DNA from 3 places in the Mesorhizobium sp. M0030 genome. Region 2 is predicted to be linked to each of the others. Evidence: predicted binding sites of a transcription regulator. Region 2 holds the regulator's gene; each other region holds the start of a gene.

What was found. The regulator PhoB, encoded in region 2, activates phosphate uptake and scavenging genes when phosphate is short. The targets are predictions, from matches to a motif close to TGTCATNNANCTGTCAT.
Region 1: a site for PhoB is predicted at 2,780-2,796, ahead of NKJ80_RS13100 (alkaline phosphatase D family protein). Genes of this name have one in related genera too.
Region 3: a site for PhoB is predicted at 2,924-2,940, ahead of NKJ80_RS04785 (LTA synthase family protein). Genes of this name have one in related genera too.

The regions. Positions count from the first base shown of each region.
Region 1 covers NZ_JAMYVE010000005.1:217,031-226,800, forward strand. Annotated here, with positions in the region: gene typA (translational GTPase TypA) at 1-611, opposite strand, end outside; gene NKJ80_RS13095 (hypothetical protein) at 809-1,087, shown strand; gene NKJ80_RS13100 (alkaline phosphatase D family protein) at 1,134-2,708, opposite strand; gene NKJ80_RS13105 (MFS transporter) at 2,969-4,252, opposite strand; gene NKJ80_RS13110 (TetR/AcrR family transcriptional regulator) at 4,321-4,938, shown strand; gene NKJ80_RS13115 (hypothetical protein) at 5,192-5,785, shown strand; gene ppa (inorganic diphosphatase) at 6,014-6,547, opposite strand; gene NKJ80_RS13125 (GNAT family N-acetyltransferase) at 6,670-7,176, opposite strand; gene NKJ80_RS13130 (TPM domain-containing protein) at 7,345-7,983, opposite strand; gene NKJ80_RS13135 (TPM domain-containing protein) at 7,990-8,880, opposite strand; partial or broken gene NKJ80_RS13140 (TPM domain-containing protein) at 8,916-9,371, opposite strand; gene NKJ80_RS13145 (TPM domain-containing protein) at 9,421-9,770, opposite strand, start outside.
Region 2 covers NZ_JAMYVE010000009.1:85,853-95,622, reverse strand. Annotated here, with positions in the region: gene NKJ80_RS18865 (sugar ABC transporter permease) at 1-758, opposite strand, end outside; gene xylF (D-xylose ABC transporter substrate-binding protein) at 903-1,943, opposite strand; gene NKJ80_RS18855 (ROK family protein) at 2,210-3,445, shown strand; gene phoB (phosphate regulon transcriptional regulator PhoB) at 3,476-4,165, opposite strand; gene phoU (phosphate signaling complex protein PhoU) at 4,182-4,886, opposite strand; gene pstB (phosphate ABC transporter ATP-binding protein PstB) at 4,928-5,752, opposite strand; gene pstA (phosphate ABC transporter permease PstA) at 5,770-7,086, opposite strand; gene pstC (phosphate ABC transporter permease subunit PstC) at 7,083-8,543, opposite strand; gene NKJ80_RS18825 (substrate-binding domain-containing protein) at 8,640-9,668, opposite strand.
Region 3 covers NZ_JAMYVE010000002.1:191,818-201,587, forward strand. Annotated here, with positions in the region: gene rpsR (30S ribosomal protein S18) at 1-133, opposite strand, end outside; gene rpsF (30S ribosomal protein S6) at 133-633, opposite strand; gene NKJ80_RS04785 (LTA synthase family protein) at 945-2,873, opposite strand; gene fabD (ACP S-malonyltransferase) at 3,151-4,098, shown strand; gene fabG (3-oxoacyl-[acyl-carrier-protein] reductase) at 4,159-4,896, shown strand; gene NKJ80_RS04800 (acyl carrier protein) at 5,118-5,354, shown strand; gene fabF (beta-ketoacyl-ACP synthase II) at 5,389-6,651, shown strand; gene mltG (endolytic transglycosylase MltG) at 6,853-8,112, shown strand; gene NKJ80_RS04815 (YicC/YloC family endoribonuclease) at 8,375-9,265, shown strand; gene gmk (guanylate kinase) at 9,272-9,770, shown strand, end outside.

The DNA.
Region 1 (9,770 bases), on a different contig from region 2:
CGGAACGGGCCGGGATGAACGGTCGGCTCCGGCACATGCTTGATGACGAGGTCGAACAGCGGCGCCAGGCCCTGGTCCTTCCGGCCTTCCGGATTTTCCGAGACCCAGCCATCGCGGCCAGAACCGTAGAGGATCGGGAAGTCGAGCTGCTCGTCGGTGGCGTCAAGCGCTGCAAACAGGTCGAACACCTCGTTGACCACTTCGACGTGGCGGGCGTCCGGACGGTCGATCTTGTTGATGACGACGATCGGCTTCAGGCCGACCTTGAGCGCCTTGCCGACGACGAACTTGGTCTGCGGCATCGGGCCTTCGGCCGCGTCGACCAGCACGATCGCCGAATCCACCATCGACAGGATGCGCTCGACCTCACCTCCGAAATCGGCGTGGCCGGGGGTGTCTACGATGTTGATGCGGGTGTCCTTCCAGTCGACCGAGGTCGCCTTCGCCAGGATGGTGATGCCGCGTTCCTTTTCGAGGTCGTTGGAATCCATGGCGCGCTCGGCGACGCGCTGATTGTCGCGGAAGGAACCGGATTGCCGCAGCAATTGGTCGACGAGGGTGGTTTTTCCATGGTCGACGTGCGCGATGATCGCGATATTACGAATTTTCATTTTGTGGTCTCGGGAGCGTTGCAGGCAGCAGGCCAAAAGGCGCCGCCTCTTTCGGTTGCGCGGCTCATACAGGGTTTTTCGCAATTGCGAAAGAGGAGGCGCACCACCAAATACTCATCAAATCTTAAGCATCTCGGTGTGAGATGGTTTTGTTAACCAAGGCGGGAACCTTTCTGGGCCCGGGTAGTTCGAAATTCATGACCGACAAACTCAACCGATTTTGGCCACTCATCGCTTCGGTCGCATTTGCTGCCCTGCTGGCGGCCAATGCCGCTCAATCGGCCGCCACGGTGAAGGAAGCCAATCCGGCTTCGTCGTCCGACCGGACGGCCGAGCAGATGTTTGCCGACGCCCCTGATGGCGTCGACCCCGTGGTCACCGGCCCGGTCAGCGCCTCTTTCAAGCAGAGGCAGCAGGTTGCAGGCTGCGACAGCGCGGTGTGGCCGAAGATTCCGACGGTTTGCTACCCGGACTGACGGCTGCCATTCCAGGCATAGCGATCCTTCGCACCGACCCAAAGGCTTACGCCGACCGCACCGGATCGAGCGTCACCTTGTAAAGCTCGATGTCGTCGCGATCCATCAGCCGCACGGTCAGCTGCTCTGTCGCCCCTGAAATGTCCACCAGGCCAAAGAACTGCAGGCCGGCCGAGGGTGGCAGGTTCTGGCCCTGTTCGGTGGTCGGCGCCTTGATGAATTTCAGCTCCGGGCCGAAGGTCATGTCGAAATCATTGGGACCGAAGGTACCGGCGTGGATCGGGCCCGAGACGAATTCCCAGAAAGGATTGAAATCCTGGAACCGCGCCTTGTCGGGGTTGTAATAGTGCGCCGCCGTGTAGTGGACATCGGCGGTCAACCAGACCGTGTTGGTGATGCCGGCAGTCTTGATGTAGCGCAACAGGTCGGCGATCTCGAGCTCGCGGCCTTTGGGCAGGCCATTGTCGCCATTGCTGATGGCTTCCGCGCCGACCTTCTTGGCGCCGTCGTCCCAGACGACGAGGCCGAGCGGCATGTCGGCGGCAATGATCTTCCAGGTCGCCCTGGAATTCGTCAGCTCGCGCTTCAGCCATTTCGTCTGCTGTTCGCCCAGCATGCGTGACTGCGGCGTCATGTCCTCCTGCATGTCGGGGCCGTTCGGGCCGCGATAGGAGCGCATGTCGAGGAAGAACACGTCGAGCAGCGGCCCATGCGCGATCTTGCGGTAGACGCGGCCGGGCTCGGACGGCTCGTAGCGGATCGTCGTCATCTCATGGAAGGCGCGCGCCGCACGCGCCGCGAGCACATAGATGGATTTTTCGGTGTAGCGGCTGTCGGCGCCGAGATTCTTCGAATCCGACCAGTTGTTCAGCACCTCGTGATCGTCCCACTGGTAGAAGGTCGGGCAGATGGCGCTCAAGGCCAGAACGTTTTTGTCCATCATGTTGTATTTCCACTGGTCGCGGTACTCATCCAGCGTCTCGGCCACCTTGCGCTTGCCGTCGATCAGGACGACGTTTTTCCACTTGCCGCCGCCAGGCAGGTCTACCTCGTCCTTCATGGCGCCATCGGCATAGATGGTGTCGCCGGAATGCAGGAAGAAATCCGGCGTGTGCCTGGCGATGGTGGCGTAGGTTTTCATGCCGGTCTCATCGATTCCCCAGCCCTGGCCGGCCGTGTCGCCCGACCAGGCGAATTTTATGTCGCGCTTCGAGGCGGGTGCTGTGCGGAAACGGCCGACGATCGGTTCGGAAACGGCGTTGATATCCGACAGGTCGGCGGCAGTCATCCGGTAGAAGATATCCTGGTCGGAGGCGAGGTCGGTAAGCAGGCGCTTGACCGTGAAGTCGCTGGCCGGCGAGGTATCGAGCGGCGCCAGCCGCGTCGCATTGGCGAAGTTTTCCGTCGACGACACTTCGAACATGACGCGCGAAGGCCGGTCGGTGCGCGTCCACACCATGCCGCTCGAGGCATCGACATCGCCGGACTGGACGCCATGGGTGAAGGCCGGGCGCTGGCTGGCGCGCGAATAATAGGGCAAAGCGAGCCCCGATGCGCCGAGCAGACCGGCGGCGCTGGCAGAGGTGACGAAAGCGCGGCGGGTCAACGAGATCTTGTTCATGGCTGTCTCCTGATGGCTTCGAACGGTGCCAGCAAGCTCCAGCTTCAATGCTTCAGCCACATCTCGGGAAGATGAAACTTTGATAACAATCGACAGGTGATCTCCGCCCTTGAGGGGGGAGATGTCGCCGAAGGCGACAGAAGGGGGTCGCCTCGCTTGGAGCGCCGACCTCTGCGCAAGAGGCTGAGTCCGGTCGCACGGACCCCCTCTGGCCGCTTCGCGGCCATCTCCCCCCTCAGGGGGGAGATTAGTACCGCGCCTTACGCCGCTTGCGGCTCCGGATCGAAAGCCGGCCTGCTCGTATTGATCAGCAGCGACAGACACGCAGCCACGATCGCCGTCATGCCGGCGATCAGGAAGGCCAGTTCGTAATTGCCCTGCAATTCGCGCATGGTGCCGCCGAAGGCAGCGGCGGTGGCGGCGCCGACCTGGTGGCCGGCTACGATCCAGCCGAACACGATCGGGCCGCTGCGGTCGCCGAAGGCCTCGTTGGCGAGCCTGAGCGTCGGCGGCACGGTGGCGATCCAGTCCAGACCGTAGAGCACGGCGAAGATGATCAGGCTGGTCGCCGAGAAGCCGGAATAGGGCAGATAGATCAGCGCCAGACCGCGAATGCCGTAGTAGACGCCGAGCAGCTTGCGCGGGTCGAAACGGTCGGTGAGCCAACCCGACAAAGTCGTGCCGATCAGGTCGAAAATGCCCATCAGCGACAACAGGCCCGCGGCCTGCACCTCGGGGATGCCCATATCGCCGCAGAAGGAGATCAGATGCGTGCCGACCAGCCCGTTGGTGGTGAAGCCGCAGATGAAGAAGGTGGCGAACAGATACCAGAAGACGCGGGTGCCGGCAGCGCGGCGCAGCGTGTTCAGCGTATGCGCCAGGAAATTGCCTTGCGATGCCGGCGATACCGGCGGCACGTCATCGGTCCCGGCGCCATAGCGCACCATGCCGATCGAAGCGGGACGCTCCGGAACCAACAGCCAGACCAGCGGCAGAAGACAGGCGGTGGCGATCGAGACGGCGGTAGCGACGGGCTGCCAGCCGCCCGACTGGGCGAGCGATGCCAGCAGCGGCAGGAACACCAAGAGGCCGGTGGCGCTGGAGGCCGACATCAGCCCCATCACCAAGCCGCGATTGGTCTTGAACCAGCGGTTGACGATGGTGGCGCCGAGCACGGTGGCGACCGCGCCGGAGCCGACACCTGAAAACACGCCCCAGGTGAGGAACAGATGCCATGGCTCGGTCATCAGCAGGCTGAGCGCGGTCGAGCCCGACATGATCACAAGCGAGGCAAGCAGCGTGCGGCGCAAGCCGATACGCTCCATCAATGCGGCGGCAAACGGCCCGGTCAGGCCGTAAAGGAAGATGCCGATCGCGGCGGCAATCGAAACCGTATCGCGCCCCCAGCCGAAGCTTTTATCCAACGGCAGCATCATCACCGAGGGTGCGGAACGAAGCCCGGCCGCGATCAACAAGCAGAGGAAGATGACGCCAACCACGACGAAAGCGTAGCGCTGGCCAAAGGGACGGGATTGAGCTATCATGTTACTGACCGGTACGGGGTGAGGACATGTATACGTACCGATCGGTAACACGTCAATCGAGTCATACCATGCCAACGGACAAAAATATTGAACTGACCATCAAAGACGGTCATGCAGCCGCACCGCCCAAGGCTGCCAAGAAAATCCTCGACGTGGCGTACGACCTGTTCTACCGCCGCGGCATCCGGGCGATCGGCGTCGACGAGATCGTCAAGCGCGCCGGCGTCACCAAGCCCAGCCTCTACCGCAGCTTTCCCTCCAAGGACGAGCTCGCCGCTTCCTATCTCAGGCAATATGACCGTGAGTATTGGGAGCGTTTCGACGAAGCCGTGGCTGCCCATCCCGGCGACCCGCGGGCACAGCTCAGGGCTTTCCTGACTCGCGTCGGCAAGCGCACGCAAAGGCCGGACTATCGCGGCTGCGGCATGACCAACGCGGCGGTGGAATATCCCGAACATGGCCATCCGGCGCGTGTCGTCAGCGAGGCCAACAAGCAGGAGCTGCGCCACCGCCTGCGCGCCATGGCCGCAGCGATGGGCGCTAAAGACCCTGACACGCTCGGGGACGGCCTGCTGCTGTTGATCGAAGGCGCCTATATCAGCGGCCAGCTCTTCGGCCTCGGAGGCCCGGCGGCAGCGGTCGCCCGCAACGCCGACCTGCTGATCGAGGCGAGCTTGAAGAAATAACATTTCGAACGTGGCGCCGCCCCTCACCTGCCGGCATCCTTTCCCGGAAATGGGGCGAGGAACGCTCTCATCACGATTTCGCCAATTGCCAGCGTTGCAAGGTTGTCGCCAGCGGCGCAGCCGGCCACTTCTCCCGTTCAGGGGGAGAATTGCCCGGCAGGGCGATTTGGGCGGCGCCAACGTTGAGATTGGCACGCTAGGCCGGCCGCAGATTTGGCGATAGGCTGGGGCGAACTTCACGGGAGACGTCCGCATGCGAACCCTGCTGCTTGTTCCATTCGCCCTCGCCGCCCTATCCCAAACCGCCCATGCCGACGGAATATCCAGCGTCTACACCGACCTCGACTCGCAAAAGGATTGCGTCACCTATGCGCAGGCCGAGGAAGGTGACGGCGACTGGGCCGAACTCGCCTGCTCCGGCTATCGCGGCTATCCCGTGCTGATCGCCTATGACGATGCGCGTGAATCGCTATTCTACGGGTTTCCGCCCGGCGGCGAGATGACCTCGGTCTGGGAGAGCTTTTCCGGCTTCAACTCGTCAGGCGCCAAGGTCGAATGGCGCATCGAGACCAAGGGCGACGTTGCCGTTCCGTTCGCGGTGATCCACCGCCGCTCGATCAGCAATCCCGAGGATGAGAACAAGCCGACCGAAGTGCTGCTCGTCGCCAAGGTCGCCCAGATGGAAGCCCGCGACGGCTGCACCATCGGCCTCGTGCTGGCCACCGGCAACCCGCAGGCCAATGACCAGGCGCGCAAGCTGGCGGACGAGGCGAAGAGTTTCGCCTGTGGCAGGGACAAGCACGCCGTCATCGGCAACGTGCCGGCGTTTGGTCGGGTGGATAACTAGCCACGTGGGTGCAAGGCACCCCCCTCTGCCCTGCCGGGCATCTCCCCCTCAAGGGGGGAGATTGGCAGCTTCGCTGGCGGCGCTTTTTCTTTCGGCGCTGAAAATTGACGAAAGCCGTTGCGACATCCGATCTCCCCCCTTGAGGGGGAGATGGCCGGCAGGCCAGAGGGGGGTGCCTCGCGCTGGCGTTTGCCGCTTACTTGAACGAGACGCAGGCCTCTCTCGGCGCTACTTTGCCGCCTTCGCCCGTGCGATCGCGTCGACGATCATCTTCTTGGCGTATTTGGAATCGTGCCAGCCTTCGATCTTGACCCATTTGCCGGGCTCGAGATCCTTGTAGTGCTCGAAGAAGTGCTGGACCTGGTCGCGGGTGATCTCGGGCAGCTGCGTGTATTCGGTGACGTTTTCGTAGCGCAGCGTCAGCTTCGGCGACGGCACGGCAATGACCTTCTCGTCCTGGCCGGCATTGTCTTCCATCACCAGCACGCCGATCGGTCGCACATTGATGACGCAGCCCGGCACCAGCGCGCGCGTGTTGCAGACCAGCACGTCGATCGGGTCGCCGTCGCCCGACAGCGTGTGCGGCACGAAACCGTAATTGCCGGGGTAGCGCATCGACGTATGCAGGAAACGGTCGACGAACAGCGTGCCGGCCTCCTTGTCCATCTCGTACTTGATCGGCTCGCCACCGATCGGCACCTCGATGATGACGTTGATGTCCTCGGGCGGGTTCTTTCCGATGGCAATGGCTTCGATACGCATGCTTAAATCCCTCTCTCGATCTCCAAGATCGATAGCGGGCGGCGCGGCATGGTGCAATGCGGCGATTGGTGCGAAGCGCTAACGGAAGCGCACGGTTTATGATGATTTGTAACCGAGGCCGGTCATTCCCAGACGAAGGCGACCTTCTTGAGCGCCCTCTGCTCGAAAATCTCGACGCCTTCGGCGACGTCACGGCCACCCGCGCCGGCATAGAAGGAAAGTGCGTTCTGGTTGTCTTCCAGCGCCCACACCACCATTCCCTTCAGCCCGTGGTCGGCAAGCCGCGCCCGCGCCGCCTTGAACAGCCGGCTGCCGAGCCCGATGCCCTGATATTCCGGACGCAGGTAAAGTTCGTAGATTTCGCCCTGTTGCTTCAGCTCGCGGGCGCGGTTCTTGCCGATCGTGGCATAGCCGGCGATGGTGCCGCCGATCTCGACCACCAGAACGGTGGCGGCGCGGCGGATGGCGTTGGCCCACCAGTCGGCGCCGCGGCGGTTGATCATCGAGGTCAGCGAGCGATGCGGGATGATGCCGGAATAGGCGCCCTCCCAAGCCTGCTGGTGCACGTCCGCAATGGCGCCAGCGTCGCGCGGTTCGGCTTTCCTGATGTCGATGCTCAGCGTATTCATGATTTGTTAACCATAAACCCGCATCGGCCATTTGCAAGAGTCGAGGTCAGCCCGCCGACCGCTTTCTCACAGCCGATCGCGACACTGCTGACAATGGGCAAAGCCTGCCTGGAAAACGCACCCAGCCGGCGCGGTCAGGCGTCCGTCCGGGTAGCGCGTGCAGGCTCTTCAGATCTCGACGAGATGATCGTCCAGCTCATTGGCGTCGCCCGACGTCACCGGGAAATGCTCGGCCAGCACCGCGCCGACCTGGCCGACCGCCTTGACGAAGCCGCCGGCGAGTTGGTCGTCGCCGGCATGCTGCAGGAGATCGCGCACCACGCCGTCCCAGACATGCTGGCCGACCTTGCTGTCGATGCCCGAATCGGCGACCACTTCGGCATAACGCTCGGCGATCGACACGAAGACCAACACGCCGGTGCGCGCCGTGGTGCGGTGGACGTTGCGGGCGAGGAACTGCCTGAGCGCATTGTCATGTGCCGCCTGGTAACGCTGCCGGCGCGGCACCAGATGGATGCGCAAGCCGGGCAGCGCCCACAAAAGCACCAGCGCCGAGGCCAGTGCCGACAGTTGGACAATGACGAAATGCGGCAGCCGGATCGACAGCCACCAGGCTTCCAGCCCATAGGCGACGGCGAGGCTGGCAATCAGCATGCCTGATGTCGCCATGAAGGCGGCGGGAAAGAAATAGCCGTCGCTGGCATGCGCAACGACGCAGTAGATCTCGCCGTCGGTTTTGGCCTCGGCCGCGCGGATCGCGGTGGCGATGCGCTCATGGTCCTGTGGGCTGATCGGTCGTGTTGCCATCTTCTCTCACCAGCTCCCTGAAGACCCGCCACCGCCAGACGAACCGCCGCCGCCTGAAAACCCGCCGCCGCTGCTTGAGCCCGAAGACCAGCTGCTGCCCGAACTTCCCGATGACCATCCGCTGCCCGACGACGAACTTGTTGTCCAGCTGCTGGAGCCCGAGGACGATCCGCTCGGCCCCTGGCCGTAGCGAAAGGTCATGCCCAGCCATTTATACACGCCCGGCGACAGCTTGGTGCCGAAGATCGGCGGCAGGAAGGCCATCGCCAGGCCGCCGAAGAACATCGCCGCCCACAGGATCAGGAAGACCGCGACGACGGGATCGATGGGCGTGCTGCGGTCGGCCGGGTTGCGCTTGCCGCGCGCCTCCAGCTCTTCCGGGTTGCCTTCCAGCACCATGACCATGTCGTCGACGGCCTTGGAAATGCCGCCGGAGAAATCACCGGCGCGGAACGCCGGCACCATGTCGTTTTCGATGATCAGTTTGGTGTGCAGGTCGGTCAGCGTGCCTTCCAGCCCGTAGCCGACCTCGATGCGCATCTTGTGGTCGTTCTTGGCCACCAGCAGAAGCACGCCGTTGTTTTCGCCGGCCTGGCCGAGTTTCCAAAAGCGGAACAGCCGGTTGGCGTAGGGTTCGATCTCCTCGCCGTCGAGGCTGTTGATCGTGGCGACGACGATCTGGTCGGAGCCTTTGGTCTCGAAATCCGTGAGCTTCTGCGTCAGTGCCGCCTTGGTCGCGGCGTCGATAATACCGGCATTGTCGACCACCCGCCCGGTGAGTGCCGGCAGGTCTGCCGCCAAAGCTACAAACAGCATGGTGAGCATCGTCAACAGCGCGATGCCGATCGTCGCGGCTGCGCGGCCAGGTCTTGGCGGATTGAAGACGCGTACTGTCATGCCGTCACCAGTTCCCCTCAACCACCATGACTGTCCTCAATCACCATGATCATGTCGTCGACCGCTTTGGAAATACCGCCGGAGAAATCCCCGGCGCGGAAGGCCGGCACCATGCCTTCAATGATCCGTGTGGCGTGCTGGTTGGTGAGCGTGGCTTCCAGCCCGTAGCCGACCTCGATGCGCATCTTGCGGTCGTTCACGGCCACCAGCAGAAGCACGCCATTGTTCTTGGCCTTCTGGCCGAGCTTCCAAGCGTTGAACAGCCGGGTGGCGTAAGGCTCGATCTCCTCGCCGTCGAGGCTGGGAACCGTCGCGACGACGATCTGGTCGGAGCCTTTGGTCTCGAAATCGGCCAGTCTTTGGGTGAGCGCCGCCTCGGTCGCGGCATCGATGATGTCGGCATTGTCTACCACGCGTCCCGCGAGGGCGGGCAGCTCCGCTGCCAGCGCCGCGACGCTGACGAGCAAGACCAGCAAGGCAGCGCCGGTCATCGTGGCGAAGCGGCCATGCCAGGGATTGGCGATGCGTGTGGTCATCTCTTCACCAGCTTCCCGAGGAGCCGCCGCCGCCGGACGAACCGCCGCCGCCGGAAAAGCCGCCACCACCGCTTGAACCCGACGACCAGCCGCCCCCGCCCGAAGACCAGCCGCCGCTGGATGACCGCTTGTGCGGCTCGAATGTCATGCCGAGCCAGCGATAGCGGCCGGGACCGAGTTTTTGGCCGAAGATCGGCGGCAGGATGGAGGCGGCCATGCTGCCGAAGAACATGATTGCCCAGATGCTGATGAAGACGCCGAAGAACAGATTGTCGGTATTGATGGGCGGCTTCTGGTTGCGCTCGCCGCGCGCCTCCAATTCCTCCGGATTGCCTTCCAGCACCATCACCATGT
Region 2 (9,770 bases):
ATCCACACGGCGCCGAGGATGGCCGCGCAAGTGACCACGCCAAGCAAGGTCTCGGCCCAGACGGGGCGCAGTGGAAAGCTGAAGCGCTTGCGCTGTGAGCGACCGTTGAGCAGCGCGAAGGCGACCGCCGCGCAGGCGACGATGCCGACGATCCAGCTGGCAGCGGCGCCAATCGAGCCGCGTGGTCCGCCGCCCATCAGCTGGAAGGTGGCGTCGAGTGGCGCGACCGTGCGCCCGCTGGTGATGAGCCATGCCATGCCACGCCAGACCAGCAGGCCACCAAGCGTCACGATGAAGGCCGGAACCTGCATATAGGCGATGATGAAGCCCTGGAACGCGCCGATCAGCAGACCAAGCACCACGCCGGCGGCAAGCGCGACGACCCAGAGCCAGGGGTTTCCAAGCTGGAAGCCGATGACGCGAATCAGGAATTCGGCCTGTGCCACGCCCATGATCATGCCGATCACGCCTTCGACGGAGCCCACCGAAAGGTCGATGTTGCGCATGACGATGACCAGTACCATGCCGGTCGCCATGATCGCGACCGAGGACGTCTGCACCGACAGGTTCCAAAGATTGCGCGGCGTCAGGAAAAGCCCACCCGACAGGATATGTATGCCGACCCAGATGACCAGCAGCGCGCCGACCATGCCGAGCATGCGCGTGTCGAGCTCGGTCGCTTTCAGGAACCGGGCGACCGCGCCGAGTTCAGACGCTCGTGCCGTATCGGCCTGCGGATTTGAGGTCGTGTCGGTCATGATGTCCTCCAGCGGCTTGCCGTCTGGCGCGGATGCCGGACCACAGCCTAGAAGTTTGCCGCCGATGGCGGAAACACACAATTCTCGTAGAGAAAACGCCGCGGCTTGACCGCCGCGGCGCCTCATTTCTTCAAGTCGTCGAGATCAGTTGCAAGCCGCGACGCTGCCGGCGGCGACGCCTGTGCAGACTTCGTCCTTCTTGATCCAGCCGGCGTCGATGACGACGTTGAGGTTGTCCTTGGTGATCGCGACGGGGGTCAGGAACAGCGACTTGACGGTGTTGCCGCCAGGCGTGGTGAAGTCCTTGGCGCCGGCAATGTCGCCCGTCTTCTTGCCATCGGCAAGCTGCGAGGCGATCTCGGCGGCGTTCTTGCCGAGTTCGCGCGCGTCTTTCCACACCGACACCGTCTGCGTGCCGAGCGCGATGCGGTTCAGGGCGGCATGGTCGCCGTCCTGGCCCGAGACCGGAACCGTTCCGGCAAGGCCCTGCGCCGTCAGCGCGGCGACAACGCCGCCGGCGGTGCCGTCATTGGCCGCAACCACGGCATCGACCTTGTTGTCATTGGCGGTCAGGAACTGTTCCATGTTCTTCTGGGCGTTGGCCGGCAGCCAGCCATCGGTATAGGCCTCGCCGACATTCTTGATCTTGCCCGAGTCGATGGCTTCCTTGAGCACTTCCATCGAGCCCGAGAACAGGAAATCGGCATTCGGATCCGAGCCCGAGCCCTTGATGAAGACATAGTTGCCTTCGGGCTTCGCCTTGAACACTTCGCGGGCCTGCATGCGGCCGACTTCCTTGTTGTCGAAGGTCAGGTAGAAGACGTCCTTGTTCTCGATCAGGCGGTCATAGCCGACGACCGGAATGCCTTCGTCCAGCGCCTTCTGCACCGCCGGGCCGATGGCCGAGGCGTCCTGCGCCAAGATGATCAGCGAGTTGGCGCCCTGCGAGATCAGGCTTTCGACGTCGGTCAGCTGCTTGCCGGGATTGGACTGCGCGTCGGCCGAAATGTACTTGTCGCCGGCGGCTTCGATCGCCGTTTTCATCGCCGCCTCGTCGGTCTTCCAGCGCTCTTCCTGGAAGTTCGACCACGACACGCCGATGACCTTGTCCTTCGCCTGCGCGACCGACATCAGCGCCAGCGACATGGCGACACCCGCCAGCATGGCGGCTGCAAATCTGTTCATTATAACCCTCCCTGCGCCGCCCACGGCGCGACAAAACCGGCCCGAAGGCCTGCACAAAGAGGCTCCATTTTTTCGAGCCTCGAAAAAATACTGGTTCAATGATAAGGCACTGTCAACATCGATTATGATGGATTCTGATGGCGTTGCCGAATTTTTTCGAGCTCCGCAATAAACAATGACAGGGCTGCCGGCGTCTGCCAATATTTGGCTGGTGCCGTCGAACGCCTTCACTATCATGAGGCGCGAGGAGGCCGGGAGGAAAACAAATGTCGGTTGGGATCCGCCACGACGATCTGCGCCGTCGCAACCGTGCGATGGTGATTTCGGCCGTGCGCCGGGCCGGCCAGCCGTCGCGGACCGAGATTGCGGCGACCACCGGCCTCAGCCATTCGACGATATCGGCAATCTCGTCTGATCTAATTCAAGAAGGCATCCTGATTGAAGGCAAGCCTGGCGAGACCGGCTCGCTGAAACGCGGCCGGCCGCAGGTCGGCCTTGGCCTCAACCCGGAAGCGGCGGCGGTCATGACCGTGGTGCTGTCGCTGAACTTCCTCTCCGTCACCGTCATCGACTATGCCGGCCAGGTGGTCGCGGAAGAACAGCGCCGGCTCGACACGCTGACCATGCCGCGCGACGAGCTGATCGGCGAATGCGTAGCAATCGTCGGGCGGCGTCTCGCGGACCCGGACCTCGATGTCCAGAGCATCGCCCGCATTGCCATGGGCATCCAGGGCATCACCGATTCGCAGGCGCGGGCCATGCTGTGGTCGCCAATCACGCCACTGACCGACATTGCCTTCGCCGACATGTTGGAAGCGGAATTCGGCATTCCTGCCACCATGGAGAACGACTGCAATATGATGGCGGTGGCCCTGCAATGGCGCCAGCCCGAGCGCTACCGCGACAATTTCATCGCGATCCTCTTGTCGCACGGCATCGGCATGGGGCTGGTGCTGAAAGGCGAACTGTTCACCGGCACCCATTCCTCGGGCGGCGAGTTCGGCCACATGATCCACCGTCCGGGCGGCGCGCTCTGCCGCTGCGGGCGGCGCGGCTGCGTCGAGGCCTATGCCGGAAACTACGCCATCTGGCGCAGCGCCAAAATGATGAGCGAAGATGCCGAGCCGGTCGATATCGGCGACGCTGATATGCGCGCACTCGCCGCGCGCGCCCGCGAAACCGATGGCCCGGAGCGCGAAGCCTATCGCAAGGCCGGTGAGGCGCTCGGCTTCGGCCTCGGCAGCCTGTTTGCGCTGATCGACCCGGCGCCTGTCGCCATGGTTGGCGTCAGCGCCGCCGCCTTCGACCTGATCGAGCCGGCATTGCGCGAAGCGATCGCCCAGACCGCCGGCGGCCAGCACTCGAAATCGATCTCCTTCGACACCGAGCCCAACGAGCTGCCGCTGATCCGCGAAGGCTGTGCCATGCGCGCGCTCGGCTTCGTCGATCAGGAGATTTTCGCGCCGGGCATTCAGGCCAAATCCGGCAAGCATGTCGCCTGAATGGCCGGCAACGGCGCGACGCGCAGCATCCTAGTCTTCCCTGATCGCGTAGCCGGCGCCGCGAATGGTACGGATGACATCCGGCATGCGGCCGTTGTTGACCGCTTTGCGTAAGCGCCCGACATGGACGTCGACGGTTCGCTCGTCGATGTAGATCGTCTCGCCCCAGACATTGTCGAGCAGCTGGCTGCGCGAGAACACGCGGCCGGGATGGCGCATCATGAATTCGAGCAGCCGGAACTCGGTCGGTCCGAGCCTGATCTCGCTCTTCTTGCGGTAGACACGGTGCGACTCGCGGTCGAGCACGATGTCGCCGACCTTGAGCACGCTGGACAGCACTTCCGGCTTGGCCCGGCGCAGCAGCGCCTTCACGCGCGCCATGAACTCCGGCGTCGAGAATGGCTTGACCAGATAGTCGTCGGCACCGGTGGACAGGCCGCGCACGCGATCGCTTTCCTCACCGCGCGCGGTCAGCATGATGATCGGCAGCCGCTCGGTTTCGGGCCGCACTCTAAGCCGCCGGCAGAGCTCGATGCCGGAAACAGCGGGCACCATCCAGTCGAGCACCAGGAGATCGGGCACGTTTTCCTGCAGGCGGATCTCGGCCTCGTCGCCGCGTGTCACCACCTCGACCTGATAGCCTTCGGATTCGAGGTTGTAGCGGAGGAGCACGCCTAGTGGCTCCTCGTCCTCCACGACCATGATGCGTGGCGCGATCATAGGCAGTTCACCCTCATCAGGCCGGCGTGGCCATCGCCGTCTCGTCCTGCTTCGGACGATTGGCGGGCAATTGCTGGCCGGTCAGCACATAATACGCATTTTCGGCGATGTTGGTGACATGATCGCCGATGCGCTCAAGATTCTTGGCGCAGAACAAGAGATGCGTGCAGGCGGTGATGTTGCGAGGGTCTTCCATCATGTAGGTCAAGAGCTCACGAAACACGGACGTGTATTTGACGTCGATGCGCTCGTCGTCATTCCTGAGTTTTGCAAGCGCTGCCGCATCGGTGGCGGCATATTCCTCGACGACGCCTTGCACCTGGATCAGCACCAGTTGCGCCATGGCGTCGATGGAGTGCGAGAGGTCGCGCGGCGTGACGCTCAAGCCCACGGTGCCGACGCGTTTGGCGATGTTCTTGGCGAGGTCGCCGATGCGCTCGAGGTCGCCCGCCATGCGGATCGAGCCGACCACGGCGCGCAGATCGTTGGCCATCGGCTGGCGCTTGGCGATCAGCGTGATGGCGCGGTCGTCCAGTTCGCGCTGGCGCGCATCCATGATGGCGTCGTCGGAAACGACACGCTGTGCCAGCGCATTGTCCGAATTGAGCAGCGCCCTGGTCGAGCCGCTGACCATCGAGCCTGCCAGATCGCCCATGTCGCGGATCAGCTTGCTGATCTGCCCGAGCTCTTCATCGAAGGAGGCGACGGTATGTTCACCCATGATCTTGGTCCTCGTGCCTGAAAATTCACCCGCCGGACGGCTCAGCCGAAGCGGCCGGTAATGTAGTCCTGGGTGCGCTTGTCGTCGGGGTTGGTGAACATCTTGTCGGTGGCGCCCTCCTCGACGAGATAGCCGAGATGGAACATCGCCGTGCGCTGCGACACGCGCGCCGCCTGCTGCATCGAGTGGGTGACGATGACGATCGTGTAGTTCTGGCGCAGTTCGTCGATCAGCTCCTCGACACGGGCGGTGGCGATCGGATCGAGCGCCGAGCAGGGCTCGTCCATCAGGATCACCTCCGGCGACACGGCGATGGCGCGCGCGATGCACAGGCGCTGCTGCTGGCCGCCGGACAGGCCGGTGCCGGGCTCCTGCAGGCGGTCCTTGACCTCGTTCCAGATCGCCGCCTTCTTCAGGCTCTGCTCGACGATCTGGTCCATGTCGGACTTGCGCTTGGCCAGCCCATGGATGCGCGGGCCGTAGGCGACGTTCTCGTAGATCGACTTCGGGAACGGGTTGGGTTTCTGGAACACCATGCCGACGCGGGCGCGCAGTTCGACGACATCGATGTTCTTGTCGTAGATGTCGTCTTCATCGAGCGTGATCTTGCCGGTCACCCGCGCCAAATCGATGGTGTCGTTCATGCGGTTGAGGCAGCGCAGGAAGGTCGACTTGCCGCAGCCGGACGGGCCGATCAGCGCCGTCACCTGGTTCTGACGCACGTCGAGATTGACGTCGAACAACGCCTGCTTCTCGCCGTAGAAGACGCCGACCTTGTCGCCGCGCATCTTGATGACTTCGTTCGACTTGGCGTTCATTTTGTCGCCCACTGCATTCTCAAGGGACTGTTCGGTCATGATGTTCATACCAAATTGCCTTTTTTCTACCAGCGCCGCTCGAAGCGGCGCCGGAGCACGATCGCGGTGATGTTCATGGCCATGAGGAAGACGAGCAGGATGATGATGGCGCCGGACATGCGCTCGACAAAAGCGCGCTCAGCCTCGTTTGCCCACATATAGATCTGAACCGGCAGCGCGGTCGCCGGATCGAAAGGCGTCGTCGGATAATCGGCGACGAAAGCGACCATGCCGATCAAGAGCAGCGGTGCTGTCTCGCCGAGCGCACGCGCCAGGCCGATGATGGTGCCGGTAAGGATGCCTGGGGCGGCAAGCGGCAGGATGTGATGGAACACCATCTGCATCTTGGAGGCGCCGAGACCTAGGGCCGCCGAGCGGATCGACGGCGGCACCGCGGCGAGGGCGGCGCGCGTGGCGATGATTATGGTCGGCAATGTCATCAAGGTCAGCACCAGGCCGCCGACGAAGGAAGCCGAGCGCGGCATGCCGAGGAAGTTGATGAACACGGCAAGGCCAAGCAGACCGAAGACGATCGACGGCACCGCCGCGAGATTGTTGATGTTGACTTCGATCAGGTCCGTAAAGCGGTTCTTCTTGGCGAACTCCTCCAGATAGATGGAGGCGGCGACGCCGATCGGCAGCGCCAGCAACAGCACGATCACCATCATGTAGAACGAGCCGATGATCGCCACGCCCATGCCCGACGTTTCGGGCCGGCTGGAGGCGCCATAGGTGAACAGGCCGGTGTTGAAATGCTCGGCCATCACGCCGTCGGCTTTAAGCTTGTTCATCCAGTCGATCTGCTGGTTGGACACCTTGCGGCGCGCTTCATCGACGCCGAGGTCGATCTGGCCCTTGAAGGCCGAGTCGAGGTTCGCGGCAGCCAGGATGTCGACGTCACGCGTCCTGCCGATCACCGACGGATCGGCGGAGACGATGTCGCGCAGCTGGACGCGGGCGCCTTCCGACAGCAAGCCCTTGAGCTTCAGCATCATCGGCTTGTTGGCCGGATCGATGCCGAGCTTGGCCACCAGTGCGTTTTCGGCGAGCTTGGGATAGTTCGCCTTGATCAGCACGGTAGGGTCGGTCGCGCGCTTGCCGGAGGGATCGATCACCTTCTCGTCGAAGGTGACCGGCAGCGTCACCGTCGTCTGCCAGAAGGCGGTGTAGCCTTTCGAGACGATGGTGATCAGCATGATGGCCAGGAACGCCAGGCCCACCGAGATCGCAATCACGCCATAGATGCGGAACCGGCGTTCGGCGGCATAGCGCGCCTTCAGCCCGATGTCGCGGCGCGGTCGCGCGACGGCGCCCGCCATCGTGTCCAGGGGGATGTCGGTCATTCGTACTGCTCCCGGTACTTGCGCACGATGTAGAGGGCGACGATGTTCATCACCAGCGTCAGCGCGAACAGCGTCAGGCCGAGCGCGAAGGCGACCAGCGTCTGCGGCGAGTTGAACTCGAGGTCGCCGGTCAGCTGGTTGACGATCTTGACGGTGATGGTCGTCATCGCCTCGAACGGATTGGCCGTCAGATTGGCGGCGACGCCCGCCGCCAGCACGACGATCATCGTCTCGCCGATGGCGCGCGACGCCGTCAACAGGATGGCGCCGACGATGCCGGGCAGTGCCGCCGGCAGGATCACCCGCTTGATCGTCTCGGAGCGGGTGGCGCCGAGGCCGAGCGAGCCGTCACGCATTGCGCGCGGCACCGCGGTGATGATGTCGTCGGACAAAGAGGACACGACCGGGATCAGCATGACGCCCATCACCAGACCGGCGGTGAAGATGCTCTGGCCCTGGATGAAGGGCGAGCCGCCGGTGAGTGCCGCCGACAGGTCGCGCAAGAACGGTCCGAGCGTGACAACGGCGAAGATGCCGTAGACGATGGTCGGAATGCCGGCCAGCAGTTCCAACGCCGGCTTGACCACCGAGCGCACACCGCGCGAGGCATATTCGGACATGTAGACCGCCGACATCAGCCCGACCGGCACTGCGACCAGAAGCGCGACGGCGGCGATGTAGAGCGTGCCGGCGAGTAGCGGGATCAGGCCGAACTGACCCTGGCTGCCGCCGGAACCGGCGGCGGCGAAACGCGGATCCCACACCGTGCCGAAGAAGAAGCTCATCGGCGATACGCTCTCGAAGAAGGTGATCGTCTGGAACAGCATCGACAGCACGATGCCGACCGTGGTCAGGATGGCGATGGTCGAGGCCGCAAGCAGCCCCCACAGCATCAGCTTCTCGACATTGTTGCGCGCCCTGGCGCGCGGCGCGATCTGCCTCAGCGCATAGAAGGCGCCGGCGACCGACAGCGCGAAGGTCAGCACGGCGCCGAACAGGCCGAGCCGGTCCTGGACCTGGTTCGCCTCGACCGCGATCGGGATCATATAGTCCTGTGTGTCGCTGGCCAGTGCCACGCCCTTGGCGGCGAGCAGCGGCTGCAATTCGGCGAAAGTAGCGGGAAGTGCGGTATCGCCATCGAGCCGGCGCAGGCCCTTGGCCAGGCTCTTCACCAGGCTGGCGTCGAGCGCTTCGCTGGCCACCTTTGTGTCGGCGGTGCGCTCGGGCAAAGCGGCATGGATGTGCCGGTCGAGATAGAAGGAAGAGCCGATATCCCAGACGGCGAGCAGCAGGACGGCAGGCAGGACCGCGAGCAGAAAGGCCCACCAGCCATGATAATGCGCGCGCGAATGCGGCTTGACCTTGCCGGTATCCTGCGCCGCTGCGCGCTGGCGGCCGATCACAAAAGCGACCACGCCTATGGCGATGACTATGGCGAGTACGAGCAAGGACGACATCACCCACCCCAGGGAAAATTCAGATCGCCGCCACCGTTGCGGCAAGCGGCGAAATCATGGCGCGGATTTGGTCCGCGCCCTGATCCGGTCGGTTGATTACATCGTCTTTCCGGCGGCGAAGGCGTCGCGCTGGCCCTGACGTTCGGCGTCGGGAGCGGAAACCAGGCCGTACTGGGCGAGCGGGCTTTCCGGGCCGATCATCTGGTCATCAAGGAAGAACTCGACATATTCCTTGAGGCCGGGAACGACGCCCAGATGCGCCTTCTTGACGTAGAAGAACAACGGCCGCGACACGGGGTACGTGCCATCGGCGATGGTCTGCGTCGAAGGCACGATGCCTTCCACGGTAGCGACCTTCAGCTTGTCGGCATTGTTCTCGTAGAAGGCGAGGCCGAACACGCCAACGCCGGTCTTGTTGGAGTCGATGCGGGCCAGCGTCTCGGTGTAGTCGCCATCGATGTCGACAGCCTTGCCGTCCTTGCGGATGGCGATGCAGGTCTTGCCGATTTCCTTGTCGTCGGCGATGCCGGCAGCCTTCAAAGCGGCCTTGTCGCAGCCGGCGTCGAGCAGCTTGGTCTCGAACACTTCACGGGTGCCGTGCTTCTCACCCGGGATATAGGCGGCGATATCCCAGTCGGGCAGCTTCGGATTGACCTGGTTCCACTTGGTGTTCGGGTTGTCGACCAGCTTGCCGTCGACCACCAGCTTGGCGGCGAGCGCCTTGTAGATGTCGGCGGGAACCAGCGCCCAGTCCGGACCCTTGATGTCGGTGGCAAAGACGATGCCGTCATAGCCGATGCGGACTTCCTGGACGTCCTTGACGCCGGCGTCGGCGCAGGACTTCAGCTCGTCCTTCTTGATCGGGCGCGAGGAGTTGGCGATATCGATCGTGTCTTCGCCGACGCCCTTGCAGAACTCCTTGATGCCGGCGCCGCTGCCGCCGGACTCGACCACCGGGGTCTTGAAGTTGGTGAAGGTTTCGCCGAACTGCTCGGCGACGATCTTGGCGTAAGGCAGCACGGTCGACGAACCGGCGACCTGGATCTGGTCACGCGCAGCGGCGACACCGGACGATGCGGCGAACGCTACCGCCACGGCCGATGCCGTAACGAGGAATTTCTTCATGTGGCCTGCTCCTGTTCGGAAGATGGTCTCTTGGCGCCCTCTTCAAACCGGCGCCCGCTGAGGCCAATAGCCTTCGATTATTACAGTCGCATGACAGTTTCG
Region 3 (9,770 bases), on a different contig from region 2:
GCTCGGAAATGTAGCGCTGCAGAAGACGCACGTCCTTGTAGTCGATCTTGGGCGCATTGGCGCCAGAGAACGGGCAGGTCTTGCGGCGGCGATGGAACGGGCGCCGGGTCGGGATCTGATTGATGTCGACCATTATTCTGCACCTCCTTCAACGCCTTCGCGCGGACGGCGCGGACCACGATCGCCACCGGCATCGCCAAATGAGCGCGGCGGACGATCGCCACGGTCGCCGCGATCACGGTCGCCGAACGAGCGCGGACCACGATCGCCACGGTCGCGGTCGCCGAAGCCGCCGCGTTCCGAGCGCTCTTCGCGCTTCTGCATCATGGCCGACGGGCCTTCCTCATGCGCCTCGACCTTGACGGTCAGGAAACGCAGCACGTCCTCGGACAGGCCCATCTGGCGCTCCATCTCGTTGAGCGCTGCCGGCGGGCAGTTGAGGTCCATAAGCGTGTAGTAAGCCTTCCGGTTCTTGTTGACCCGGTAGGTGAGGGACTTCAGTCCCCAGTTCTCGACCCGGCCGACGGACCCGCCATTTGCGGAGATGACGCCCTTGTACTGTTCGACAAGCGCATCGACCTGCTGCTGCGAGAGGTCCTGCCGGGCAAGGAACACATGTTCGTATAGAGCCATAGTGGTTCAGTGCCTTTCTTCGTTTCTCTCCCGGATCCTCGCGGCAAAAGCCTCTGCAACTTCTCTGACCCGCTGATCCCGAGGGGCGGGGAAGAAAGGAGCATTTCGAGACGGTCGAGAGCGGAGACACGGGAGGCGGAAGCGCTTCTGGCTTCACACGAAGGTTTTGGGTAAAACCTCCGGCCCTCCGTTCAGCCCCCAGCAAGGACCGGCAGATTGCGGGCGTCTATAAAGCAAATTGGCTGGAAGGCAAGGGTAACGCATGCTCCGGACAGCGTCCTGGCGTCGCAGGGTTGGAAAAATACCAGGCATCAACTCGTATGCGGGGTACCACCGTTGATCGTTTCGGGGAAGAAGTCCGGAGCCGCCTTACGCTTGCCGAACATCATGTCGTATTGCAGCAGGCGGAAGTCGTTGATCGCCGGATCAACGTCCTTCTGCCGCGCCCAGTCCGGCGTGGCCTCACCTGACGGTGTCAAAAGCAGATTGCGGTCGACGACGCGATAGCGTTCGCGCAGCGCGCCCAGGAAGCCGGTGTAGTAGGGGTGCGTGATCCCGGCCGTTGTCAGGATGTGGTAGGGCAGGAAGGCCGGGCTCACCGCGCCCATATCCTGCGCCGGACCGGTGCGGTTAGACCAGATGACCAGCGGCGTCTGATGATGCTCCAGTGCCGCCTCCGGCGTCGGTTCCTTGCGCGGCGCGACATTGTCCTTCAGGTAACCGGTTTCGACATAGACGGGGCCGAGCGGCGGCAGATGGTCGCCGAAGAAGGCGATGACCGTCGGCCGCTCGCGCTTCTTCGCCCATTCGATCAATCGTTCGAGGCCACGGTCGGCATCGGCGGAGCCTTCGGCGTAGCTGAGCAGCGATTCCCGCGCCCATGTGCTGATCGGTGCCGCGACCTTGTGGGTCGGATTGTAATAGCGGTACGGCTCGTAGGGACCGTGGTTCTGCAGGCTGACGGCGAAGAAGAACACCGGCCGCTCGCTGGCGTCGGCCTCTGCGATGATCTCGTCGGTCATCGAGGCATCGGAAGCCAGCGGCCCGCGCTTTTCCAGTGGCGGCAGCGTCTCTTCCGAGCGGAAATCGTTGAAACCGAAATCGGCATAGACGGCGCCTCTGTTCCAGAACCAGTTGGTGCCCGGATGGATGGCGCGCGCCCGGTAGCCCTCGCTTTTCAGGAAGGTCGCCAGCGACGGCGTCGGCGTGCGCACATATTGCTGGTAGGGGATCGAGCCCGCCGGCAGGAAGGCATTGGAAAAGCCGGTCAGCGCCTCGAATTCGATGTTGGCGGTCATGCCGCCGAATTCCGGCGAAAACATATAGCCGGAACGCAGCGCCCGCACATTGGGGATCGGGTCAGGCGTGATTGTGACGCCGGGCAGCTTGGTCGGATCCCAGAAAGATTCGCTCATCACCACGATGATGTCGGGTTTCTCATCCGGTACCGAGGCCGCCACAGCAGGCCTGTCGATCGCGTCGATCGCCTTGTCGGAATAGCCCGCCGGCGCCGAGACATGCGCCATCGGCACGTTGAGCGCGAAGGCCAGCGCAAACCCGTTGGAGGCGTAGTTCTCCTTCTGGTCCCACATGATCGGGATGATCTGCAGCCGGTCGCGGGTCCACGAGAAGGTGGCGTAGTCCATGATTGAGACGAAGAAGGCGAGCAGCGGCACTGCCAGCGTCAGCCGCGCCAGCCGCCCTTTGCGGCTGAGGATCGGAACCTTGCGGCGCCACAACCGCCAGCCATAGATCAGCAGCGACAGGCCGGCGACGATGCCGACCGCCATGGCGAGCGCCGTCCAGGGCCGCTCGCGCACCAGGAGCGGCATCAGTGCCATGATCTGGCGCGAATAAAGAAAATCGGTTGGGTAGAGCGGATCGCCGAGATAATGCGACTTCTGATGCCCCACAAAGGCCAGCGCCAGCGTCAGCGGCGCCACGATCATCAGGCTCTGGTGACTGCGGCCAAACACGGCGTCCAGTCCCATCAGCACCAATGCAAAGACAATGATGGTGGTCCAGCCCGGCTTGAATGGCTGCAGGAAGAAGTCGACTGTGCCGAAGAAGTCGCCGCGCACGATCCATTCGATGGCGAACACCAGGATGGCGGAGGCAAGCAGCGTGACCAGACCGTAGCGGATGACCGGCCATCTGCGCCCCGGCAGGTAGCCGGTGGACGGATCGTCTTCCAAGAACTGTGGCGCGGGTACGGCCGCGCCCTTCCTGATCCTAGCCACGTCTCTTCCCCCGGCCCAAGCAACGCGTATTTCCACTCGCGCCACCGTTCTGTCATAGAACTGTCATGCAAAAGCTAGCGCCTGTGGCGAAAATAAGAAGAGCCAGCAAACGATTCGTGAGCGGTTTTCATCAGGTGTGATCGGCAAAAAGCCTTTGGGAACAGGGACTCGAGGTCAGCTCCGGTTCAAGCGAGAGCGGAAATGCCGCCTCCGGGCTTGACTTGACGGTCCGCCTTGCGTCACAGGCAGGAAAAATCAGCCGCTGGAGAGCGCCCAAATGGCCGTCGCATTCACCTTTCCGGGACAGGGCAGTCAGGCTGTCGGCATGGGCAAGGACCTCGCCGACGCCTTCCCCGAGGCACGCAGGGTGTTCGAGGAAGTCGATGATGCGTTGGGCGAAAAGCTGTCGAAACTGATCTGGGAAGGCCCGGAAGAGGCGCTGACCCTGACTGCCAATGCCCAGCCGGCGCTGATGGCGGTCTCGCTGGCGGGAATCCGCTCGCTGGAAGCGCGCGGCTTTTCGCTGAAGGACAAGGTTGCCTACGTTGCCGGTCATTCGCTCGGCGAATATTCCGCCCTTGCCGCGGCCGGTTTCGTTTCGGTCGCCGATGCTGCCCGGCTGCTGCGCATCCGCGGCAACGCCATGCAGGCGGCGGTGCCGGCCGGCGAGGGCGCCATGGCGGCGATCATCGGACTGGAACAGCCCGACGTCGAAGCCGCTTGCACCGAGGCCGCAACGGGATCCGGCCAGGTCTGCCAGATCGCCAACGACAATGGCGGCGGCCAGCTGGTGATCTCCGGCGCCAGGGCGGCGGTGGAACTCGCCGCGAAACTGTGCACCGAAAAGGGCGCCAAGCGGGCGCTGATGCTGCAGGTCTCCGCACCCTTCCATTCGGCGCTGATGGCGCCGGCGGCCGATGTCATGCGCGAGGCGCTGGCGGGCGTGACCAAGAATGCACCGGTCGTGCCCGTCGTCTCCAACGTCACTGTAGCCCCGACCCGCGACCCCGACGAGATCGCGCGCCGCCTGGTCGAGCAGATCACCGGCCGCGTGCGCTGGCGCGAAACGGTGGAGTGGTTCGGCGCCAATGGCGTCGCCACGCTCTTTGAGATCGGCGCCGGCAAGGTGCTTTCCGGCCTGGCGCGGCGGATCAGCCGCGACATCACCACATCGGCCGTCGGCACGCCGGCCGAAGTCGAGGCGGCGCTGGCCGCGCTTGCATAATCCACTGGCGATTCAACCTCTCCCGTGGGAAGGGTGTTCTCTTAAGATCAGGAGACGAAAATGTTCGAACTGACCGGCCGCAAGGCGCTCGTCACCGGCGCATCGGGCGGCATTGGCGAGGCGATTGTCCGGGTGCTGCATGCGCAAGGCGCCATTGTCGGCCTGCACGGCACCCGCATCGAGAAACTGGAGACCCTGGCCGGCGAACTCGGCGACCGGGTAAAGCTGTTCCCGGCCAATCTTGCCGACCGTGACGAGGTCAAGGCGCTTGGCCAGAAGGCCGAAGCCGAACTCGAAGGCGTCGACATACTGGTCAACAATGCCGGCATCACCAAGGACGGCCTGTTCGTGCGCATGGCGGACGCGGATTGGGACAGCGTGCTGGAGGTGAACCTCACCGCCGTGTTCCGGCTGACCCGCGAGCTGACCCATCCGATGATGCGCCGCCGCCATGGCCGCATCATCAACATCACCTCGGTGGTGGGCGTCACCGGCAATCCTGGCCAGACCAATTATTGCGCCTCCAAGGCCGGCATGATCGGCTTTTCCAAGTCGCTGGCGCAGGAGATCGCCACCCGCAACATCACTGTCAACTGCGTCGCCCCGGGCTTTATCGAATCGGCCATGACCGACAAGCTCAACGACAAGCAGAAAGACGCGGTAATGGCCGCGATCCCGACGCGCCGCATGGGCACGAGTGTTGAAGTGGCGTCGGCCGTCGCCTATCTCGCCTCCAACGAGGCAGCCTACGTCACCGGCCAGACCATCCATGTCAACGGCGGCATGGCCATGATCTGACGGGATATTGTCGGGTGATAAGAAGACATGGCCGGCTTGTGAAAAGAGACCATTTCGCCTTGGACCTCGGCCATTTTTCGTGTAATGCGGCCCGCAACCCGGCGGTTCGGGCAAAAACCGGTCCGGCATCGTTGCGTTTCCGGCAGGACCATCTTTCAGCTTGATTAGCGGCATTCTGCCCGCTAACGAAGACAGACAAACAAAAGACGAGGATGCCCCAAATGAGTGACACCGCAGAGCGCGTCAAGAAGATCGTCATCGAACATCTTGGCGTCGATGCCGACAAGGTGACCGAGCAGGCGAGCTTCATCGATGATCTGGGCGCGGACAGCCTCGACACGGTCGAACTCGTCATGGCGTTCGAAGAAGAGTTCGGCGTCGAGATTCCGGACGATGCGGCCGAGACCATCCTGACCGTCGGCGATGCCGTGAAGTACATCGACAAGGCTTCGGCCTGACACTATCCGCAGTCATCACCGGGGAGGACCTGCGATGAGGCGTGTCGTCGTCACGGGCCTTGGCCTGGTTTCGCCGTTCGGCATGGGCTTCGAGCACAGCTGGAAGGAACTTCTGACCGGCCGCAGCGCCGCCAAGCGCGTCACCGAGTTCGAAGTGGAAGATCTTGCCTGCAAGATCGCCCACGTCATTCCTCGCGGTGACGGCACCAACGGCACGCTCAATCCCGAAGCCGTGCTCGAGCCCAAGGAACTGCGCAAGATCGGCGACTTCATCCTTTACGGGATTGCGGCCGCCGACGAAGCGCTGAAGGATTCCGGCTGGGAGCCCAGCACCGAAGCCGAGCGCTGCGCCACCGGCGTCATGATCGGCTCCGGCATTGGCGGCCTCGAGGGCATCGCCGAGAACGCTATCATCCTGAAAGAGCGCGGACCGCGCCGTATCAGTCCATTCTTCATTCCCGGCAACATTATCAACCTGGTATCTGGCCAGGTATCGATCCGGCATGGGCTGAAAGGCCCCAACCACGCCGTCGTCACCGCCTGCTCGACCGGCGCGCACGCCATTGGCGATGCCGCCCGGCTGATCATCTTCGGCGATGCCGACGTGATGCTGGCCGGCGGCGCGGAATCGCCGGTGACCAGACTATCGCTTGCCGGCTTCGCTGCTTGCCGGGCACTGTCCACCGACCGCAACGACACGCCTGAGAAGGCCTCGCGTCCCTATGACCGCGACCGTGACGGCTTCGTCATGGGCGAGGGCGCCGGCGTCGTGGTGCTGGAAGAACTCGAACACGCCAAGGCGCGCGGCGCCAAGATCTATGCCGAGGTCACCGGCTACGGCCTGACCGGCGATGCCTATCACATCACCGCACCGGCCGAAGACGGCGACGGCGCCTTCCGCTGCATGACGGCGGCGCTGAACCGGGCCAAGCTGACGCCCGCCGACGTCGACTACATCAACGCGCACGGCACCTCGACCATGGCCGACACGATCGAACTCGGCGCCGTCGAGCGGCTGGTCGGCAACGCCGCCTCGAAAATCTCGATGTCGTCGACCAAGTCGTCGATCGGCCATCTCTTGGGTGCCGCGGGTGCCGCCGAGGCGATCTTTTCGATCCTCGCTATCAGAGACAACATCGCGCCAGCTACCATCAATCTTGACAACCCGGAACGCGAAACCGCGATCGATCTTGTTCCGAACACGCCACGGCATCGCCAGGTCGACGTGGCGCTGTCCAACTCCTTCGGCTTCGGCGGCACCAACGCTTCGCTGGTATTCCAGCGTTATACAGGCTGATTGCGGTATCGACCGGCGCGCCAGCGGTCTGTCGTCAATTTTGCCATATTCAAGCCTACTCTGCCGCTGGGGATTCGTCGCATCGGCCTGAAACCGAAGGCGCTTTTTTAAAAGCACGATGCGTAGGCTTGAAATGTTAGGGCACGCTGTGCGTCCAATCGGGCGCATGGTCGCTCTAAGAGATCAGATGGTAGGGCGCTAATGAACACCAATCCGGGCGGCAGCGGACAATTCGGACAAAACCAGCAGACCGGCCCGATCGTGCCGAAGACCGCGGCCGAAGCTTTGCGCCCGGAAGCCGGCACACCACCACCAAAGCGCTCGCGCGCCTCGCGCAGCCAAGTCGTCGTGTTCATGAACTTCGTCATCTCCGCGGTGATGTTGATGATCCTCGCCGCCGGCGTTTCGCTCTATTTCGGCAAGCAGGCATTCAACGAACCGGGCCCGTCGGTGGCCGGCGACACCTTCCTGGTCAAGCCGAGCACCGGCGTCCAGGATATTGCCGACCAGCTCGAACGGCGTGGGCTGATCAGCGATGCCCGCATCTTCCGCATCGCCGTGCGGGTCTATGGCAATGATTCAGCGCTGAAGGCAGGCGAATACGAGATAAAGCCGCGCGCCTCCATGCGCGACATCATGGAGCTTCTGAAGAGCGGCAAGTCGGTGATGTATTCGCTGACCATTCCCGAGGGCCTGACGGTTGAGCAGGCGCTGCAGCGCATCGCCGAGCAGGATGCGCTGACCGGCGACATGCCGGCCGCCAAGCCGGCTGAGGGCAGCCTCGCCACCGACACGCTGCGCTTTACCCGCGGCGCCACGCGCCAACAGATGGTCGACAAGCTGCTCGCCGACCAGAAGAAGCTGGTCGACGAGGTCTGGCAGCGGCGCGCGCCCGACCTGCCTCTGGCCAATGTCGACGACTTCGTCACCTTGGCCTCGATCGTCGAAAAGGAAACCGGCCGGGGCGACGAGCGCTCGCGCGTTGCCGCCGTCTTCCTCAACCGTCTGGCCAAGGGCATGCGGCTGCAATCCGATCCGACCATCATTTACGGCCTGTTCGGCGGCAAGGGCAAACCCGCCGACCGGCCGATTTATCAATCTGACATCCAGAAACAGACGCCTTACAACACCTATCTGATCAACGGCCTGCCGCCGACGCCGATCGCCAATCCCGGCCGCGCCGCGCTCGAAGCCGTCGCCAACCCGTCGAAGACCGATGATCTCTATTTCGTCGCCGACGGCACCGGCGGCCACGTCTTTGCCACCACGCTTGCCGAGCACAATGAGAACGTTGCCCGCTACCGGGCACTGCAGAAGAAGCAGGCTGAAGACGCCGCCAAGGGCGCCAAGACTCCGGGCCAGACCGATGCGCCGGCGGATGGCGACGACAACGGTGACGCAAGTGGCGATGCCGCCGGTGACAGCGGTGATGCCGGCGGCGATACGGGTGCCGCCCAGTAGCAGGTCGGCGCTTTCAGACGGATCGACCTTAAGCAACGCGGACAGAGGCGGACGCGCTGCTGCTTGAACGAACAGCGCGGTTCGAAGCGTTTTCGGTCTTGCTCGGGTGCCTCTGCTTCTCGATTTCAGCCCTGCGAGATCGAAAACGACAGCGGAAATCAACATCTTGCCGGTATTGCGATTCTGACATTCGCGCCGCCCGTGATATCGAACGCATGCGCAATTTGTAGAATCGGACCATCAGGGAGACACGAGCCGCATCATGAATTTGCAGAGCATGACCGGATTTGCACGCACTGTTGCCGAACATGACGGCGCCTCGATCGCCTGGGAGGTCAAGTCGGTCAACGGCAAGAGCGTCGAGGTCAGGTTGCGGTTGCCGCAAGGTTTCGAGCGGCTCGAACCGACTGTGCGGCAGACGCTGCAGAAGCGCTTTTCGCGTGGCAATTTCCAAGCGACGCTGACCGTCGGCCGCGCCGCCGGCCAGCAGGCGCAGCCGGTGGTCAACGAAGCCTTCCTCAGGGATCTGGCGGGCTTGGCCAAGCGGCTGCAGGACCAGTTCGGTGTTGGTCCGGCAACTGCCGACGGTCTGCTTTCCCTGCGCGGCGTGCTCGATATCCCTGAAACCAGCGAAACCGAGGAGGTGCGGGCAGCACTCGACGCGTCAATCCTGTCCGCGCTGGAAACGGCGCTTACAGGTCTCGAGCAGGCACGCCAGAACGAGGGCGAAGCGCTGCGTTCGCTGCTTTCCGGCCATATCGACGCCATTGAGGCGCTGACGCTTCAAGCCGAGGCCGACCCGTCGCGCGAACCGGCGGCGATCCGCGAGCGGATCGCCGAACAGGTGCGGCTGCTGATGGATGCGTCGGCCAATCTCGATGCCGGCCGGCTGCACATGGAAGCGGCGTTCCTGGCCACCAAGGCCGATATCCGTGAAGAGATCGATCGGCTGAAGACGCATGTGGCGTCGGGCAGAGCGCTGCTGGCAAATGGCGGCGCCATCGGCCGCAAGCTCGATTTTCTGGCGCAGGAATTCAACCGCGAATCGAATACGCTGTGTTCCAAGTCGAACGCCGCCACTGTCACCGCCATCGGGCTGGAACTGAAGGCGGTGGTCGACCAGTTTCGCGAACAGGTCCAGAATCTGGAGTAAACCCGAATGGGTGGCAAGGAGCCGATGGTTGCCAGGGATCTCGGATCCCGCATTCGCCGCCGCGGGCTGATGCTGGTCCTGTCGTCGCCGTCGGGCGCCGGCAAGTCGACGATCGCGCGCAACCTGCTGGAAAGCGACGGCAGCCTGGAATTATCGGTCTCGGTCACCACCAGGCCACGCCGCGGCTCGGAGATCGAGGGCGTCCACTATCACTTCCGCACCACGCGCGAGTTCGAGCGGCTGCGCGATTCCGACGCATTGCTCGAATGGGCCGAGGTGCACGGCAATTGCTACGCGACGCCGCGCGAGCCGGCCGAACTGGCGCTGGCGCAGGGCCGTGACATGCTCTTCGACATCGACTGGCAAGGCGCCCAGCAGCTCAAGGAGAAGATGCGCGCCGACATCGTCTCGATCTTCATCCTGCCGCCGTCGATGAAGGAATTGAAGTCGCGCCTCAAGCGCCGCGCCGAGGACCAGGAGCACGTGATCGAGACCAGGCTGAAGA